2 regions of the Stenotrophomonas chelatiphaga genome follow, and region 2 is predicted to be linked to the other one. Evidence: riboswitches for the same ligand, from Rfam matches in the RefSeq annotation. Region 2 holds a riboswitch; the other holds the start of a gene.
The links. A riboswitch is a leader RNA that binds a small molecule or an ion and turns the genes downstream of it on or off. The one in region 2 is predicted to bind thiamine pyrophosphate.
Positions count from the first base shown of each region.

Region 1: it holds a riboswitch for thiamine pyrophosphate, as region 2 does, so the genes downstream of both, RTX79_RS11165 (TonB-dependent siderophore receptor) here and thiC (phosphomethylpyrimidine synthase ThiC) in region 2, are expected to answer to the same signal.

Region 1 covers NZ_DAMBRS010000007.1:161,740-170,188, forward strand. Annotated here, with positions in the region: gene RTX79_RS11145 (phosphocholine-specific phospholipase C) at 1-157, opposite strand, end outside; gene RTX79_RS11150 (TonB-dependent receptor) at 154-2,520, opposite strand; gene RTX79_RS11155 (hypothetical protein) at 2,801-3,109, shown strand; gene RTX79_RS11160 (phosphotransferase enzyme family protein) at 3,254-4,390, shown strand; TPP riboswitch at 4,432-4,527, shown strand; gene RTX79_RS11165 (TonB-dependent siderophore receptor) at 4,595-6,766, shown strand; gene pnuC (nicotinamide riboside transporter PnuC) at 6,763-7,338, shown strand; gene RTX79_RS11175 (putative bifunctional diguanylate cyclase/phosphodiesterase) at 7,432-8,449, opposite strand, start outside.
Region 2 covers NZ_DAMBRS010000021.1:29,816-38,264, forward strand. Annotated here, with positions in the region: gene RTX79_RS17685 (TonB-dependent receptor) at 1-252, opposite strand, end outside; gene RTX79_RS17690 (helix-turn-helix transcriptional regulator) at 300-1,199, opposite strand; gene RTX79_RS17695 (winged helix-turn-helix domain-containing protein) at 1,325-3,673, opposite strand; gene RTX79_RS17700 (ion channel) at 3,924-4,601, opposite strand; gene thiC (phosphomethylpyrimidine synthase ThiC) at 4,687-6,483, opposite strand; TPP riboswitch at 6,566-6,666, opposite strand; gene RTX79_RS17710 (BCCT family transporter) at 6,869-8,446, shown strand.

The DNA.
Region 1 (8,449 bases), on a different contig from region 2:
TGTGCTGCAGGTCCTGCAGGCTGCGCGTGCGCGCGTCCGGGGCGATCGCCGCCGCGCGCGCGATGCTCGGCATCAGCGCGGCGATGCCGGCCGCCACGCCGCCCTGCAGCAGGCGGCGGCGGCCGCTATCGTGCGGTGTGTGCTGCTGTTCGCTCACAGATCTACCCGTACCGAGAAGCCCACGGTGCGCGGTGCACCGATGAACGCAGTATCGCTGCCATCCACCCCGGACAGGTAGCGGCGGTCGGTGAGGTTGCTGACCACGAAGCTGGCGCCCACGCCCTTCAGCTTCGGCGACAGGTCCTGCAGGTCGAAGCCGATATTGGCGTTGAATACCGTGGCCGACGGCAGCCTGTTGGCGTTGGACGCGTCCAGGTAGCGCTCACCCAGGTAGCGGCCGGACACGCCGAAGTTCCAGCGTTCGCCCTGCCAGTCGGCCGACATCACCAGGATGTGGCGCGGCTGCCCGATCACATCAGCTCCGTCGACGATGCCCAGTTCGGCATCGCGCGCGGCGTTGCCACTGCCCAGGTATTCGGAGCGGTTGTAGGTGTAGGCCCCGTTGATGCGCCACCCGTTGTCCCAGCCGTAGCCCAGCGCGGCTTCCACGCCGGTGCTTTCCACGCCACCGAAGTTTTCGTAGACGCCATCGGTCTCGTCCAGGTAGTCGATGCCATCGGCCAGGCGCGCGGGCAGGTAGACGATGCGGTTGTCGAACTTGATGTTGTACAGGGTGATCGAGCCGGTCAGCGGCCAGCGGCTGACGCGCACGCCCAGTTCGATGTTGTCCGCGGTTTCCGGTTCCACCCGCGCGAAGCGCTGCGCATCGGTTTCGCCGAGCACGCCGGATGGAATGGCGGCGAAGTTCTGCGAGTAACCGGCGAAGGCTTCCAGGCCCTGCACCGGCAGCGTCCAGGTGGCACCGGCGGACAGCAGCGGGTCGGACTTCGAATCCGAACGCACGTTCTCCGCCGCCCCGATCGTGCGCTGGCGTTTCTGGTCGACGAAGAACTGCTTGACGCCTACGCGTGCACTGAACGGGCCGAAGCGGGCCACGTCTTCGACGTAGTACATCTGCTCGTCCACCTTGTAGCGGTCTTCGAACTGCACCCAGTACGGCACGTTGTCGAAGGAGATATCCGTGCCGACGTTGAGCAGGCGGTGCCAATCGCGGCGCACGCGGCGGTCCACGTTTTCCACCCAGACGCCACCGCGCACGGTGTTGTCGATACGGCCGAAATCCTGCTTCCATTCCACGTCCGCGGTGAAGCCGGCGCGGTCGTTGTCGTAGTGCGAGTGGCGATAGGACTGGACGCCCTGCACCCCTGCGGCATAGCAGTTGGGGTCGTACTCGGCAGTGAAGCCGGCACGCGGCGTGCAGCCGGGGATCACCTGCGCGGCGCTGCCATCGGGGTTGACGAAATAGAACTGGCCCAAAGCGGAGCCCCCGTACACGGTGTCGCCGCCGCGATACTCGGATTCCGGATTGCCCGCACCGTCTTCGCGTGCCTGCACCAGGTAGGGCGGCAGCCAGTCGCCACGGCCTTCCATCCTGTGCGCGTAGCCGGCCACGCTGGCCTTGAAACCCGTGCCGCCGTCGAACGCAGCACGCAGGTAGCCGAAGGTGTTCTCGCGCAGCGCACGCGAGCCGGAGCGGAAGTTCTGGTCCAGGTTCGGGATGCCGGTCAGGTTGCCGACCAGGCCATCGCGGTCCGGGTTGGTAGCGAAACTGGCCGGCGAAACGCTGGTGTATTCCGGTTCGTTGGCATCGTTGTAGGAGGCGTAACCGCTCAGCGTCCAGCGATCCAGTTCGGTGACGAACCTGGCGGCTAGGTGGTCGTTGCTGGTGCGACCGCTGCCGTCGATCCAGTCGCGTACCTCGGCCGAGGAAGCGCTGATCCAGGCGCGGGTGTGTCCGGCCAGCAGGCCGGTATCGAAGCGGGCGTAATACTTGCGCGCGTCGTTGTCACCGCCGCCAACGACGAAGCGCACGCGCTGTTCCTGCAGCGGATCGCTGGTGAGGAAGTTCAGCGTGCCGCCCAGCGCTTCGTTGGAGCGCGATGAGATGTCCGCCGTACCCTGGCTGACTTCCACCGTTTCCAGGTCCAGGGTGTCGATGTAGCGGTTGGCCAGCGAGCCGCCGCCGTAGCCGGACCCACCATTGGGCAGGCCGTCGATGGTGGTGCCGATCTGCTGCGTATCGCGGTTGGTGACGAAGCCGCGCATGCTGATCTGCGTGCCCCACACCGATGAACCGGTGGCATCAGCCTCGCTGACCACCACGCCGGGCAACTCGTTGAGCGCGTTGTTGACACTGCTCAGGATGGTCTGCCGGTTGAGGGTTTCCTTGCTGACCGAGGTCTTGGAATAGCTGGTGGCCTGGCCGATCACCTGCACCTGGTCGAGCGTGCGCGCATCGTCGGCGGGGGCCACGTCGTTGGCGTATGCCTGCAGGGCGGGCAACAGCATCACGCTGAGCAGGGAGGCGCGGGGCAAACGGCGAAGTCCGGGAACAGGCATCGGGTCAGTTCATGGGGTGGGGTCCGCCGGAGTATTGGCAGAGGGAATGACGCGGGCATGACATTCCGAGGATGTTTCATTCCCGCAGGTGCTCGGCTGTAGATGAGCACGCCGACGGCTTGCCATAGGGAAGAAATATGCGCCGACGCGATGTCGTTGATTGGACGCAATTCGTGATCGGAATAGCGAAAGACATTCCCACGCGAATCCTATAGTCAGTCCCGCACGCAGACGTTCCCAACCTGCTTGCCTTACTCACTACCTTCTTCAGAGGTCCATCATGGTCCGCGTGAACGTAATTTCTTCTTTGCTCTTCGCCGTCGTGCTTTGCCCCTTTGCCGCAACCGCCAAGCTCCCCCTGCTGGCTCCCTTGGCATCGACTGAGGACTGCAACGCGGAGTGGAGCCGTTCTTCTGCGTCGCGCAGCTGCGACGCAGCTGTTTTCGGACGGCCCGGCCTGACCTGCCGCGTCGAGGCCTCGTGCGCCAGACCGACCGGTGGTCGAGTGGAGAACAAGTACGATCTGGATTACAACCAGGTTCGCAATCTGGTCAATTGCAATGGTCGACTCAAAGTAGGCGGCTGTTGACCGAACGGCCCCAGCCCCGCTGAAGTGCCAAGCGGTCGATACGGGGGTGTGCGGATTGATGACGGCAGCTGGTTACAGGATGCGCAGCGGCTGCGCTGTGCCTTGATCGGCGGAGTACCATGGCGTCCCTGCTGAAGCCTGCCCATGACCACTCCTGCCCACCACGTCCAAGGCCTCGACAACGACGAGGTCCCAGCCGACTGGCCTGCGATCAGCGCCGGCGAGATCGCGTGGCTGCAGCAGCGTTTCGTGCAGCTGCACGGCGACTGCCGGTTGCTGTGGCACAGCCCGCGGCCGTTTTCCGCAGCGGCGTTGGTGGAAGGCCAGCAGGGGCGCTACTTCATCAAGCGCCATCACCACAGCGTGCGCAGCGCTGCGGTGCTGTCCGAAGAGCATCGCTTCATCGCGCACCTGGCCGCCCATGGGGTGCCCGTGGCACGCGTCATCGCCGACCAGGATGGCGCGACGGCGGTGCCGCACGGTGACTGGACCTTCGAGGTACATGCCGAAGGCGCGGGGCAGGACCTGTACCGCGACGTGCCTTCGTGGACGCCGCCGGCCAGCGTGGAACAGGCCTGGCAGGCCGGGCGCATGTTGGCCCTGCTGCACACCGCCTCGGACAGCTTCCACGCACCGCAGCGGGCGACCCACCTGCTGGTCGCGCGCGATGACCTGATCCGCGCCGAGGACCCGATCGCGCTGCTCAGCGCGCAGTTGCCCGGACGTCCCGGGCTGGCCGCTTACCTGGCCGACAAACCGTGGCAGGCCGACCTGCATCGCGCGATCCTGCCCTGGCACGGCGGGCTGGCCGCACGGCTGGCCGCCGAGCCCCGCCTGTGGGGCCACAACGACTGGCATGTGTCCAACCTGCTGTGGCAGACCGGCAGCGGCGCCAGCACGGTCAGCACCGTACTCGATTTCGGGCTGGCCTCGCCCACCAGCGCACTGTACGACCTGGCTACGGCGATCGAACGCAATGCCGTCGCGTGGCTGCAACTGGACCGCGGCGCACAGGCGGTACGCGGTGACATCGCGTTGGCACTGCTGGTCGGCTACCGCGATGCGCGGACGCTGTCGGCCGACCAGGTCCGGCTGCTGGCCGACCTGCTGCCCGTGGTCCACCTGGATTTCGCGCTGTCCGAAGTGGAGTATTTCCACGCCATCACCGGCTCCCGCGCCAACGCCGACGTGGCCTACCGGACCTTCCTGCTCGGCCACGCCGACTGGTTCCGCACCCCCGCCGGGCAAGGCCTGCTGGCCACGCTGCGCGGCGCCGCCTGAGCGGCTGATTCGCTTCTTCGGCCGTTTTGGTGTGAAATGAGGGCCTGAAGCGGGGGTGCCTGGTTTGACCAGGCTGAGAGAGTCCCTTGGAACCTGATCCGGTTTGCACCGGCGTAGGGAGCTTTGAGCAGCAAGCGCATGGGCCCGCAGGGCCACTGCGCGCGCGCCGTCGCTTCGTCTTTCTTCCTGTTGATGACGAATCGAATGAACCGCTGCCTGCGCCCTACGCTGTTGACCGTTGCCCTCTGTGCCGCGCTGCCGCTGCACGCTGCCGAGGCCAGCGCCGAATCCTCCCCGCGTTCCCCGACTGAACTGGCTGCCGTGCGCGTGCAGGCCCAGCAGGCCCCGGCCGCCACCACGCCGTCGAGCAGCTTCGGTGCGGCCAGCTGGAAGGACACCCCGGCCTCGGTGAACGTGCTGGACCGTAGCCTGCTGGACAGCCGCCAGGTGCGCACGCTGAGCGAAGTCGCCGCCAACGATGCCTCGCTGGGCGACAGCTACGCGCCGGTCGGCTATTACCAGAACATCGCCATCCGTGGCTTCGGGCTGGATACCGCCACCGGTTACCGCTTCAATGGCCTGGCCACCACCGGCGAGCAGCGCATCGCGCTGGAGAACATCCAGCAGGTGGAAATCCTGAAGGGCGAGGCCGGGCTGGCGGCCGGGGTGATGGCGCCGGGCGGCATCATCAACTACGTCGGCAAGCGCGCTGCCGAAGTGCGCACCGTCACCCTGGGGACTGATTCGGAAGGCACCCGCTATACCGCTGTGGACGTGGGCCACTGGCTGACGCCGCGCTTCGGCGTGCGCGTCAATGCTGCATGGGAAGACAGCGCGTCCTACATCGACCACGCCGACGGGCGTCGCAACTTCTATTCGCTGGCCGCGGACTGGCTGATCGGCGAACGCGGCAAGCTGGAGGTGGATGCCAACTACCAGACCAGCGCGCAGCGTTCGGCATCGGGCTTCCAGCTGCTGGGCGCGACCGAGCTGCCGCGCGCGGTGGACCGCTCGAAGATGCTGGGCTACCAGCCGTGGCAGCAGCCGGTCGGCATCGCCAGCACCAACCTGACCGCCCTGCACACCTTTGAACTGGGTCCACGCTGGCAGTCGCGGGTGTCGGCCAGCCACAGCCGTTCGGTGATCGATGACAACGTGGCCTTCGCCTACGGCTGCTACTACGCCGCGCAGTGCGCCGATGGCAGCGTGCCGGGCAACTATTTCGCGCCCAATGGCGACTATGACATCTACGATTACCGCAGCCCGGACGACACCCGGGTCAACCAGGAACTGCGCGCCGAACTGCGTGGCAGCGTCGACACCGGCCGCGTCACCCACCAGATGAGCTTCGGCGCAGATACCTTCCGGCGTACGGTGGACAAGCGCCAGAACGTCAACGAGTACGTCGGCACGGCCAACATCCATGATCCGCAGGTGCCGGTGTTCGCGCCCTCGCCGCTGCAGCCCGGCGCCTCCGTGCGTCGCCTGGACAGCCGCCAGGATGGCCTGTTCGTTCTGGACCGCATGCGCTTCGGCGATGACTGGCAGTGGCTGGCCGGCGGGCGCATGGTGCGCCTGGACGAACGCGCCTATGACAAGCGCGGCAACCCGGAACGGCACAGCCGGATCTCTCGCTTCCTGCCGCAGACCGCGCTGATCTGGAACGCGACCGACCAGGTGAACGCCTACGTCAGCTACGTGCGCGGCATTTCGCTGGGCCAGGAGGCCCCGTTCTGGACGTCCAACGACGGCGAGTTCCTGCCACCGGTGCTGTCGCGGCAGCTGGAAGTGGGCATCAAGTATGGCGCCACCGATGCGTTGACCCTGGGTGCGGCGATCTTCCGCACCAGCCAGCCCTTCCAGTACGCCAAGGCCGACGACAGCGATGCCGGCTTCACCTTCGTGCAGGAAGGCCAGCAGACCCACACCGGGCTGGAACTGACCGCCAACGGGCGCATCACCGAGCAGCTGCAGGTCACTGCCAGCGCCAGCGTGCTGCAGGCGCGTGCACGCGATACCGCCACCGCCGCCTACGAAGGCCACCAGCTGGTCAACGTACCGAAAACGCGGGCCACCGTGCACCTGGACTACGCGCTGCCGTTCGCCACCGGCGTGGGCGTCACCGGCGGCTGGCGCTATGCCGCGTCCAACACCGCCACGGTGGATGGCAGCGTGCGCGCCCCCAGCTACAGCGTGGTCGACCTCGGCCTGCGTTACCAGCACACGCTGCGCCAGCAGCCGGTGACGTGGCGGCTGTCGGTGGACAACGTGTTCGACACGTTCTACTGGCGTGATACCGGCAGCAGCGCCGGTGACTACTACCTGTTCGCCGGTGCGCCGCGGCAGGCGCGCCTGTCGGTCACCATCGCGCTATGAACGCCGAACTGCTGGAGTGGTCGGCCGCGGCACTGAGCATCGCCGGCGTGTGGCTGATGACGCGGCGGCGGCTGATCGGCTGGCCGATCGGGCTGGCCTCGGTGGCGCTGTATGCGCTGGTGTTCGCCGAGGCCCGCCTGTATTCGGACACGCTGCTGCAGGTGGTGTTCGGTGGTTTCCTGGTCTACGGCTGGATGAGCTGGCGGCACAGCGCGCAGGCCGATGGCCGGGTCAGCATCGTGCCGCTGCCGGCGCGGCACGTGGTGCGCGATCTCGGCATCGGCGTGGCCTTCGGGCTGGCGCTGGGTGCCGGCATGCATACCCTCACTGACGCGGCGATTCCGTGGCTGGATGCGTTGCTGGCGGCGCTGAGCCTGGTCGCGCAGTGGTGGCAGGCGCGTCGCCATGTGGCGGCGTGGTGGCTGTGGATCTTCGTCGATGTGATCTATATCGGCGTCTACCTGTTCAAGTCACTGCACGTGACCGCCGCGCTGTACGTGGTGTTCATCGGCTTGGCGATGCTCGGCGTGCGCGCGTGGTCGGCCAGCGCCCGCCACCCGGGTTACCGGTAGCGCCGAGCCGTGCGCGGCGGCCGTTGGTTGCCGCGTCACGGTGCCCCCGCCGAGCGTGACTCGGCGCTGTGAGGGCCGCGCACGCGCACGCCATCAGACCCGCGGTGCCACGTGCGCGGCATGGAAGTCATCAGCGGTCACCGGCCGGCCGAACAGATACCCCTGGAACACCCGGCAGCCCATGCTGGCCAGCCACGCGCGCTGCTGTTCGGTTTCCACGCCTTCGGCCACGGTGGACACCCCGAGGATGGCAGCGATCTCGATGATCTTGCGCACCAGTTCGCGATGGCTTGCGTCCTCGCCCATGCCGCGCACGAAGGTCTGGTCGATCTTCAGCTCATCCAGTGGCAGCACCTGCAGCAGCGAAAGCGACGAGAAGCCGGTGCCGAAGTCATCCAGCGACCAGGACACGCCGTCCTCGCGCAGGGCATTCATGGTCGAGGCGATCTGCGCGTGGTCGTGGGCCAGCGCCGATTCGGTGATCTCCAGGCGCAGCCGGGTGGCCGGGGCGCCGGTGCTGCGCACGATCTCCCGCACGTCCTGCACGAATGTCGCCGAGGCCAGCTGCAGCGGGCTCACGTTCACCGAGAGCACCCACGTGTTGACGCCGGGCAGCGCGGACCAGTCGGCCAACTGCACGCACGCACGGCGCAGCACCATCAGGCCGATTTCATGGATCAGCCCGGTCTGTTCGGCCAGCGGGATGAAGTTGGCCGGTGACTGCAGCCCATGCCCGGGCCGGTCCCAGCGCAGCAGCAGCTCGGCCCCCACGACCTGGCCGTTGAGCGCGACCTGCGGCTGCAGGAATGCGCGCAGTTCGCGCTGGGTGATGCCGCGCACCAGCGCCGAGTACTGGTTCATCTGCTCGCCGAGGTCTTCGCGGAAGATCGCCAGCACGCCACCGGTCAGCCCCATCGCGGTCAGCGTGTTCAAGCCGTGGCGGATCTTCCGCACGCCGTCCGGCAGCCGCTCCAGGCGCGCACCGAGGCTGACCGGATCGATCGCCAGCCACACCAGTGCGACCATGCACAGCGTCGGCAGGATCCAGCGCAGGTAGACGCCTTCACTGCGGAACAGGAAGAAGGTCGCCGCACCGATCGGCAGCAGGAAC
Region 2 (8,449 bases):
CGAGGTCAGGTTGTTCAGCACGTCGGCGACCGAGGAGAAGCCCTGCTTTTCCAGGCTCTCGCGGCTCAGCGTCAGGACCGGCTGCTGGGTTTCAACGTTGGCTGCGCGGATGCGCGAGCCGGTGACCGAGATGCGATCCAGGTCGGTGGTGCCTGCTGCGGCTTCCTGCGCCGAGGCGAAGCTCGGGCTCAGCGCCAGCGCAATGCCGGCCGGCAGCATGCCCAGCCGCACGGCGGGGGTACGGAAATTCATGTCTCTCTCCAAGGTACGTTAGTGGCGTGTTAAAACGCCATCAAACGTTACGATTGTGTTGCGATCCTTGGTTTGCGTGATGCAGCGAGAGACTTTGCCGAATGTGGCGACAGCTTGGCGGCACTTTCACGATAATGCGACGCGGACGTACCAAAACGGGCGCGGAAGGCCCGTGCGAAGCTGCAGCAGTTGTCGAATCCGCTGGCCGAGGCGACTTCGCCGATCATCATGTCCGTATCGCGCAGCAGGTCGGCCGCGCGTTCCAGCCGCAGCCGTGCCGACAGGGCCTGCGGGCTTTCTTCGTACAGGCTCTGGAAGGTCTTGGACAGGTACCAGCTGGAGAAATTGGTCAGTTCCGCCAGTTCACCGATGCGCACCACGCGGTGGCTGTTGCCTTCCAGGTACAGGCGGGCCCGCTGCATGCGACCGAACACCTGGCGCTTGCGGCTGCGCGAGCGGCCCGGGCACCGCTGCACGGTACCGGCCATCGTGCGCTGCAGCGACGCGAGGTGCAGCAGCATCGGGCGCAGCGCCTGGGCCGGCAGGCCACTGTCCAGCGCATCGCGCCACAGCCGCAGCGCAACGCGCAGCTCGGCCGGCTTCATCAGGCCGCGGCCGGCATACAGGCCGCAATCGGCAAGCTCCATCAGCATGCGCATGGCGTCGGCGTTCAGCGCCAGGCCGATGCACAGGCCACTGCGGCCGGCCTGCACCAGCGGACGCGATTCCTTCTCGAACGCGATCCACTCGCCACGGCGCATCCGGAACCGCCCCTCCTTGGCCTCCACCCACGCACTGCCGCGGACCTGGATCCACACGGTGAAACAGCTACCGGCGGTCTGCAGGCTGCCCAGGCGGGCCACGCTCAGGCAGATCGGCGTCGCGTCATCGGGCGACTTGTCGAGGGAGATCGTTTGACCGCGATCGGCCAGGGAGAGCTGACGCATGGAGCACCACGTATTTGCCAATACAGGGTGTCTGTTTTGCCAAATGAGGCGTCAGCGGTCAGGACGTTGCGACGACTTCGTGGCGAAATCGACACGATGTCGGTACGAAAAACTTACGAAACCATTTATGGCTTTATTTTCAAAGACTTGACGAAGGCAGGGAAGACCTCGGCGGGCTGCTCGGTCAGCGGCATCACGCCGATGTCGGCGCCGTCGGTCACTGCCAGCGACACATACACGTCATTTCCGTCAAAGCTGCTGCTGAATCCATTGCCCGCACTGAGCCGGGTCGCATCCAGGCAGCGCGAAACTGCCTCGGCTCCGCTTCCGATGCGCAGCAGGCCGGAGCTGCACGTCGCCGATTCATCCAGATAGTCGACGCGTCCGCTGCCGGCCACCGACCACGCACGGTAGCGCCAGCGCGAGGGCTTGTCGGCGCTCAGCTGCTGCACGCTGGCAGGGCTCAGCGACGCATCCACCGACCACAGGCCGCTGGCGCCCAGGTGGGTGAACACCACGCGCTTCTGTTCGCCATCGAAGCGGGCCTGCGAGACGCCGTAAAGCGTCGCCAGCCGCTGCCAGTTGCGGCGGTCATACAGGCTCAACCGCGTGCGCTGGTCATCGCCGCGCTCGATCAGCAGCAGCCGGTCGGGATCATCGGTGTACAGCGCCTGCAAGGGGCGGGCGACCGGCACCGGCAGCACCCGCAGTTGTTCGTCGCGCGGCGTGATTTCATAGACATGGGGAACCCCCTGGTCGTCTCGCCCCAGCACCAGCAGATGGCGGCTGTCGGTGGACCACGCCGGAGGCTGCCGGGTATCCGGACGCAGCCCCTCGATCGGTCGCAGCGACGACGGATGCTGCAGATCCGCCCACCACAGCGCGTAACTGCCGGACCGGTCCGAAGCAAACACCAGCTGGCGATCATCGGGGGCCAGCATCGGCTGGCTGTCGCGGCTGCTGGAGGCAAACAGCCGCTGCGCGGCGGCGGGCCCGTTCACCGGCACCTTGTACAGGCCGAACTGCGCCTTGCGATGCACGAACGCCAGCAGGTTGGCCGATCTGGCCACTGCCGGCCACTGCGCGTCGTCCAGGCCGAGGTCGCGCAGCGTGCGTGACTCGCTGTCCAGTTGATACAGGCGCGCTTCGCTGTCCACCCGGCGACCGAACACGATCTGGCGGCTGTCACCCAGCCAGGCCCAGCCACGGAACTCGGCGGCATCGTCGGTCAGCTGTTCCAACGGCCCGCCTTCGGCCGGCATCCGCCACAGGTCACCGATCTGCGGGTTGCGCACGAACACCAGCCAGCGCCCGTCCGGCGAAATCCGCGGGGCGTAATCGAAATCGTCCTTGTGCGCGGCGTACGGCAACGCCTGCCAGCGCCCACTGGCAAGGTCCAGCACGCGGATCCCGCGGTGCGCGAAGACGCCCACCATGCTGCCGAACACCAGCCCGCGCCCGTCCGGCGTCCAGTCGAAACTGAGCAGCTCGGTGCCATCGCAGCGTGTCGCCTGGCGCAGGTTGCCGCCGGTGGCACTGGCGATCAGCACTTCGCAGCGGCCATCGCCAAAGAAGCGCGCAAACGCGATCTCGCGACCATCCGGTGACCAGTTCGGGAAGCGGTCCACCGCCCCATCCGGCCGCTCCACCAGGGTGCGCGCCGGCGCATTGCCGGAGGTCTGCACCTTGATCTGGCCGCCGCCCTCTTCCTCGCTGGCTTCGTAGGCGACCTGCGATCCATCCGGCGACAGCGTGGGATAGGTCTGGAAGCCCGCGCTGGCGGTGATCAACCGATACGGACGCTGTGGGCTGCCGATCACCCGCGTGCCGTTCTCCACCGCCGCATCCACCGCCGAGGGAGCCGTACTGCGATGCATCAGCATCCAGCCCATCACCCCCAGAGCCAGCACCATTGCCAGTCCGATCCCCAGCAGCACCCAACGGCGGATGCGCCGCCAGCCCCGTCGCGGGCGCACCGGCGCCAGCAGCAGCGCATCGGCGGGGATCGTCGCAGCGTCGATCGCGCCCGGCGTGGCCACCGAGGTCGCCGGCTGATCGCCCAAGGGCGGCAGGACGCCGGACGCGGCCGACAGCGGCTGCGCTGCACCAGGGTCCACCGGACTCACCGCACTCACCGCCACCAGCAGGCGGTAGCCGGTCTTGGCGATGGTTTCGATGTAGGGCGTGCCCGCTTCATCGTCGCCAGCGAACGCCTTGCGCAGCTGGGTCACGGCCTGGGTCAGCACATCGTTGGTCGGCAGCGTGTCCGGCCAGACCTCGGCGAACAGCTCATCGCGGGTGACCACCCGTCCATTGCTGCGCACAAGCACACGCAGCACGCCCACCGCCTTCGGGGTGAGCCTGCGAAGTCGCCGCGCGCCGGGCACCTGCACTTCGCGTGACGACAAGGTCACGGTGCATTCGCCGATGCGCAGGACATCTGCATCATGGAAAGGGCTGTCGCTGATGGTCATCTATCTCGAACGCGGGCGGCAGGCGGGATGCCAGCAGGCGAGCGTGAGTGACCAGAAAGGGCAATCGCGAACAGCCAGACTCTGCAAACAGCATGAACCCATAACGCAAATGAATCGAAGCGCGCGAATACTAGCCTATGCGAGTTAACCGCACATGCTGCGGCGGACATCAGGCACTCTCTCGCCCACGTATTCAGATAATCAGTTTCACTATTCGCGCCTTCCGGGGCGCGATTTTTTTATCTGCCATTCATTTTCGTTGATGCTCGAGCATGGTCAGACCGACCAGCCGGGAGACCACCAGCGCCACGTACATGACCCCGCAGAACTGCGCCAGCATTACCAATGCGCGGGCCTGGGGGTGCACCGGCACCACGTCACTGAGGCCGACGCCGGACAATAAGCTGAAGCTGAGATAAAGCAGCTCCATCCACGTGCGGAATTCGGTGTTGCTGGTGGCCAGGAAACTGCCCGGATACCACTGCTGGCAGACCGAAAACGCGAACGCGAACGCCCAGGCCAGCAAGGTAAATGTCGCACCCGCGGCGAACAGTTCGTCGCGGGTGACTTTATGGTCCTGCAGCATGTAGGCGATCAGCGCGCCGGCGGTATAGAAGTACAGCAGGCTCTCCAGCAGCTGCGCGGTGGTACCGAGCGCGGTCTTGCCGAGCAGCACCGCCGCGATGGAGAACACCACCGATGGAATGGCCAGCAGCAGGGCCAGCCAGGTGCCCAACGGGCTGCGCTGCACCACCCACAGGGCGAGCCCGAGCACCGCGATGCCGAACGTCCCCACCGCCGCCCGCCCCGCGGCGGTGTCATCCATCGCCGGGTACACCAGCACGCCCAGCAGCTGCACGCCGAGCAACCAGGCGGACGGATGGCGACGGGCGATGGCGAGCCAGCGGAGGGTGGGCGGGATGGACATGGCGCGGCCTTGGGGAACGATGGGCGGAGGATACCGGGAGGCCATGTGACGACCAACGATCGTCACCCACTGGAAGCTGCGGTCGTCATGTGGCAGGGCCTGCAGCGGACTGCCCGCGTACTTCCTGGCTGATCTTCATCGAGCAGAACTGCGGGCCGCACATCGAGCAGAAGTGGGCGCTCTTGTGCGCGTCCCTGGGCAGGGTCTGGTCATGCAGCTCCCTGGCCTTCTCAGGGTCCAGCCCGAGGTGGAACTGGTCTTCCCAGCGGAATTCGAAGCGGGCCTTGCTGAGCGCGTTGTCGCGCACCTGCGCGCCGGGGTGGCCCTTGGCCAGGTCCGAGGCATGGGCGGCGATGCGATAGGCCATGATGCCGTCGCGCACGTCCTGGCGGTTGGGCAGGCCCAGGTGCTCCTTGGGGGTGACGTAGCAGAGCATCGCCGTGCCGTACCAGCCGATCATCGCCGCACCGATGGCACTGGTGATGTGGTCGTAGCCCGGCGCGATGTCGGTGGTCAGCGGACCCAGGGTATAGAAAGGCGCCTCGCCGCATTCGCGCAGCTGCCTGTCCATGTTCTCCTTGATCAGGTGCATCGGCACATGGCCCGGGCCCTCCACCATCACCTGCACGTCGTGCTGCCAGGCAACCTTGGTCAACTCGCCAAGGGTTTCCAGTTCAGCGAACTGCGCGGCGTCGTTGGCATCGGCGATGCAGCCCGGGCGCAGCCCGTCGCCCAGCGAAAACGTTACGTCGTAGGCCTTCATGATCTCGCAGATGTCATCGAAATGGGTATGCAGGAAGTTCTCCCTGCGATGCGCCATGCACCATTTGGCCAGGATGCTGCCGCCGCGCGAGACGATGCCGGTGACCCGGCCTGCGGTCAGCGGGACGTGGGCCGCGCGCACGCCGGCGTGCACGGTGAAGTAGTCCACGCCCTGCTCCGCCTGTTCGATCAAGGTATCGCGGAACACCTCCCAACTGAGGTCTTCGGCGCGACCACCGACCTTCTCCAGTGCCTGGTAGATCGGCACGGTGCCGATCGGCACCGGTGAATTGCGGATGATCCATTCACGCGTCTCGTGGATATGTTTTCCGGTGGACAGGTCCATCACCGTATCCGCGCCCCAGCGGATCGCCCAGACCAGTTTCTCCACTTCTTCGGCGATCCCCGAGGACACCGCGCTGTTGCCGATGTTGGCGTTGATCTTGGTCAGGAAGTTGCGGCCGATGATCATCGGCTCGCTTTCCGGATGGTTGATGTTGTTGGGCAGCACCGCGCGCCCACGCGCGATCTCGCTGCGCACGAACTCCGGCGTGATCACCCGCGGGATGGCGGCACCGAAAGACGCTCCCGGATGCTGCTGCAGCAGGCCGGCGTCCTGCACCGCCTGCAGGCGCTGGTTCTCGCGGATCGCAACGAACTCCATCTCCGGGGTGATCAGGCCGGCACGCGCGTAGTGCATCTGGGTCACGTTGGCGCCTGCGCGTGCGCGCAGCGGCTGATGGCGCGTCGGGAAGCGCACCGCGTCCAGCCTCGCATCGCGTTCGCGCGAACGCCCGAACACCGAGCCCAGGCCGTGCTGCGGCCCGCTGTCGGCACGTTCTTCGATCCACTCCCGGCGCAGCGCAGGCAGGCCCGCCGCCAGGTCGATGTGTACTTCGGGATCGGTGTAGGGACCGGAGGTGTCATACACCGCCAGCGGTGCGTTCTCACCGCCGCCGAAGGTGTCCGGCGTCGGGCTGAGCACGATCTCGCGCATCGGCACCCGCAGGTCCGGGCGTGAGCCGGCCACGTGGATCCTGCGCGAGCCCGGGATCGGCCGGGTAACGGATTCGGAAAGCTGCTGCGCCTGCTGCTGCAGGTCCTCGTACGGTGCATTCATCGGGCTTCGTCCAATCAGGTTCGGGGACGAAGCGGCGGTGCAACGACGCACGCGCGCCGACCCCCGCCTGGGGCCCACGCACGGACGGCATTGCAAAGCTTCCCTACGCCGGTATGAGCCGGATCAGGTTCCAAGGGACTATCTCAACCACGGTCATCGACCGCGGTACCCCCGCTTCGGGGCGCATTACAGCACAACCCGGCTGTCGCTGCCGACACCCTGACAGGGTCGTGACGACGCGGCGGTTACCATCACGCCGCGCGTTGTCGCGCCTGCGTATGCAGGCAGATGGCCTGCCGCCGCCCTCCCCGTTGCTGGCATTACGCCGGCGATACACTGCAAGCTTCTGCTCGCTCCCTCATTCACTGATCGGAGAAGCCCCTTCATGGTGTTTCGAATTTCCATCGCACTGGTCGCTGTCCTGGTGCTGCTCGCCGGGCTCACGCCCGACGCCTTCAATTCCGTCGTGCAGACGGTACTGGCCGAAGTGGTACGCGGCGCCGGCTGGCTGTACCTGCTGGTCGTGTTCCTCGCCCTGTCCTTCCTGCTGTACCTGGCGTTTGGCCGCTTCGCCAACCTGCGCATCGGCGGCGAAGATGCCGAGCCGGACTTCTCCCGCGCCAGCTGGATGTCGATGCTGTTTGCCGCCGGCATGGGCATCGGCCTGGTGTTCTGGGGCGCCGCCGAGCCGGTCTCGCACTTCGTCAAGCCGCCGGAAGGCCTGGAGCCGATGGGCATGGAAGCGGCGCGTGCATCGATGCGCTACGCCTTCTTCCACTGGGGCCTGCACCCGTGGGCCATCTACGCACTGATCGGCCTGGCGATGGCCTGGTTCCAGTTCAACCGCAATGGCCGCGGGCTGGTCAGCGACATGCTGCAGCCGATCATCGGCCACCACCATCGCGGCTGGATCGGCCAGTTGGTCAACATCGCCGCGGTGGTCGCCACCGCGATCGGCGTGGCCACCACGCTGGGCTTCGGCACCATCCAGATTGCCGCCGGACTGGAGCGGGTGTTCGGCATCCCGTCCAACGTGCCGACCCAGATGGTGATCATCGCCGTTGCCTTCGTGCTGTACATGGCATCGACCATGAGCGGCGTGGACCGCGGCATCAAATGGCTGTCGAACTTCAACCTCGGCCTGGCGGCCTTGTTGCTGGCCATGGTGCTGGTACTGGGCCCCACCGGTTTCATCTTCGATACGTTCACCACCACGCTGGGGTCCTACCTCAACCAGCTGGTAACGATGAGCCTGCGCATGTCGCCGTTCTCCGGCAGCACGTGGGTGGTCGACTGGACGATCTTCTACTGGGCATGGTGGATCGCCTGGGCGCCGTTCGTGGGCGCGTTCATCGCCCGCATTTCGCGCGGCCGCAGCGTGCGCGAGTTCGTGGTCGGGGTGGTCATCGCGCCGACCGTGCTGGGCTTCATCTGGTTCTCGGTGTTCGGCGGTACCGCGCTGTGGTCGCAGATCTTCGGCCATGTCGACCTGGTGGCCGCGCTGGGCAATGGCTACGAAACGGTGCTGTTCACCATGTTCGACAGCCTGCCGTTGCCGCTGGTCCTGGCCAGCGTGGCGCTGGTGTTGTTGATGATCTTCTTCGTGACATCGGCCGATTCAGCGGTCCTGGTGCTGGCCAGCATGTCCACCGATGAGGCCGGTGATCCGCCGCTGAAGCGCAAGGTCGCGTGGGGCGTGGCGATTGCATTGATTGCCGCGGCACTGCTGCTGGCCGGCGGGTTGTCGGCGCTGCAGGGAATGATCACCATCGCCGCGCTGCCGTTTGCGCTGTTGATGATCCTGGTGATGGTGTCGCTGTATCGGGTGCTGGATCAGGAATGGACGCGCGAACGGCGCAAGGCGCAGCGCGCGCGGCAGATGATCGAGTCGTGGATCGAACGCGAGATGGCGGCGCAGGAAGAGACGCGGCAGGAAGCCGGGCGCGCGGCTGAGCGCGACTGACGT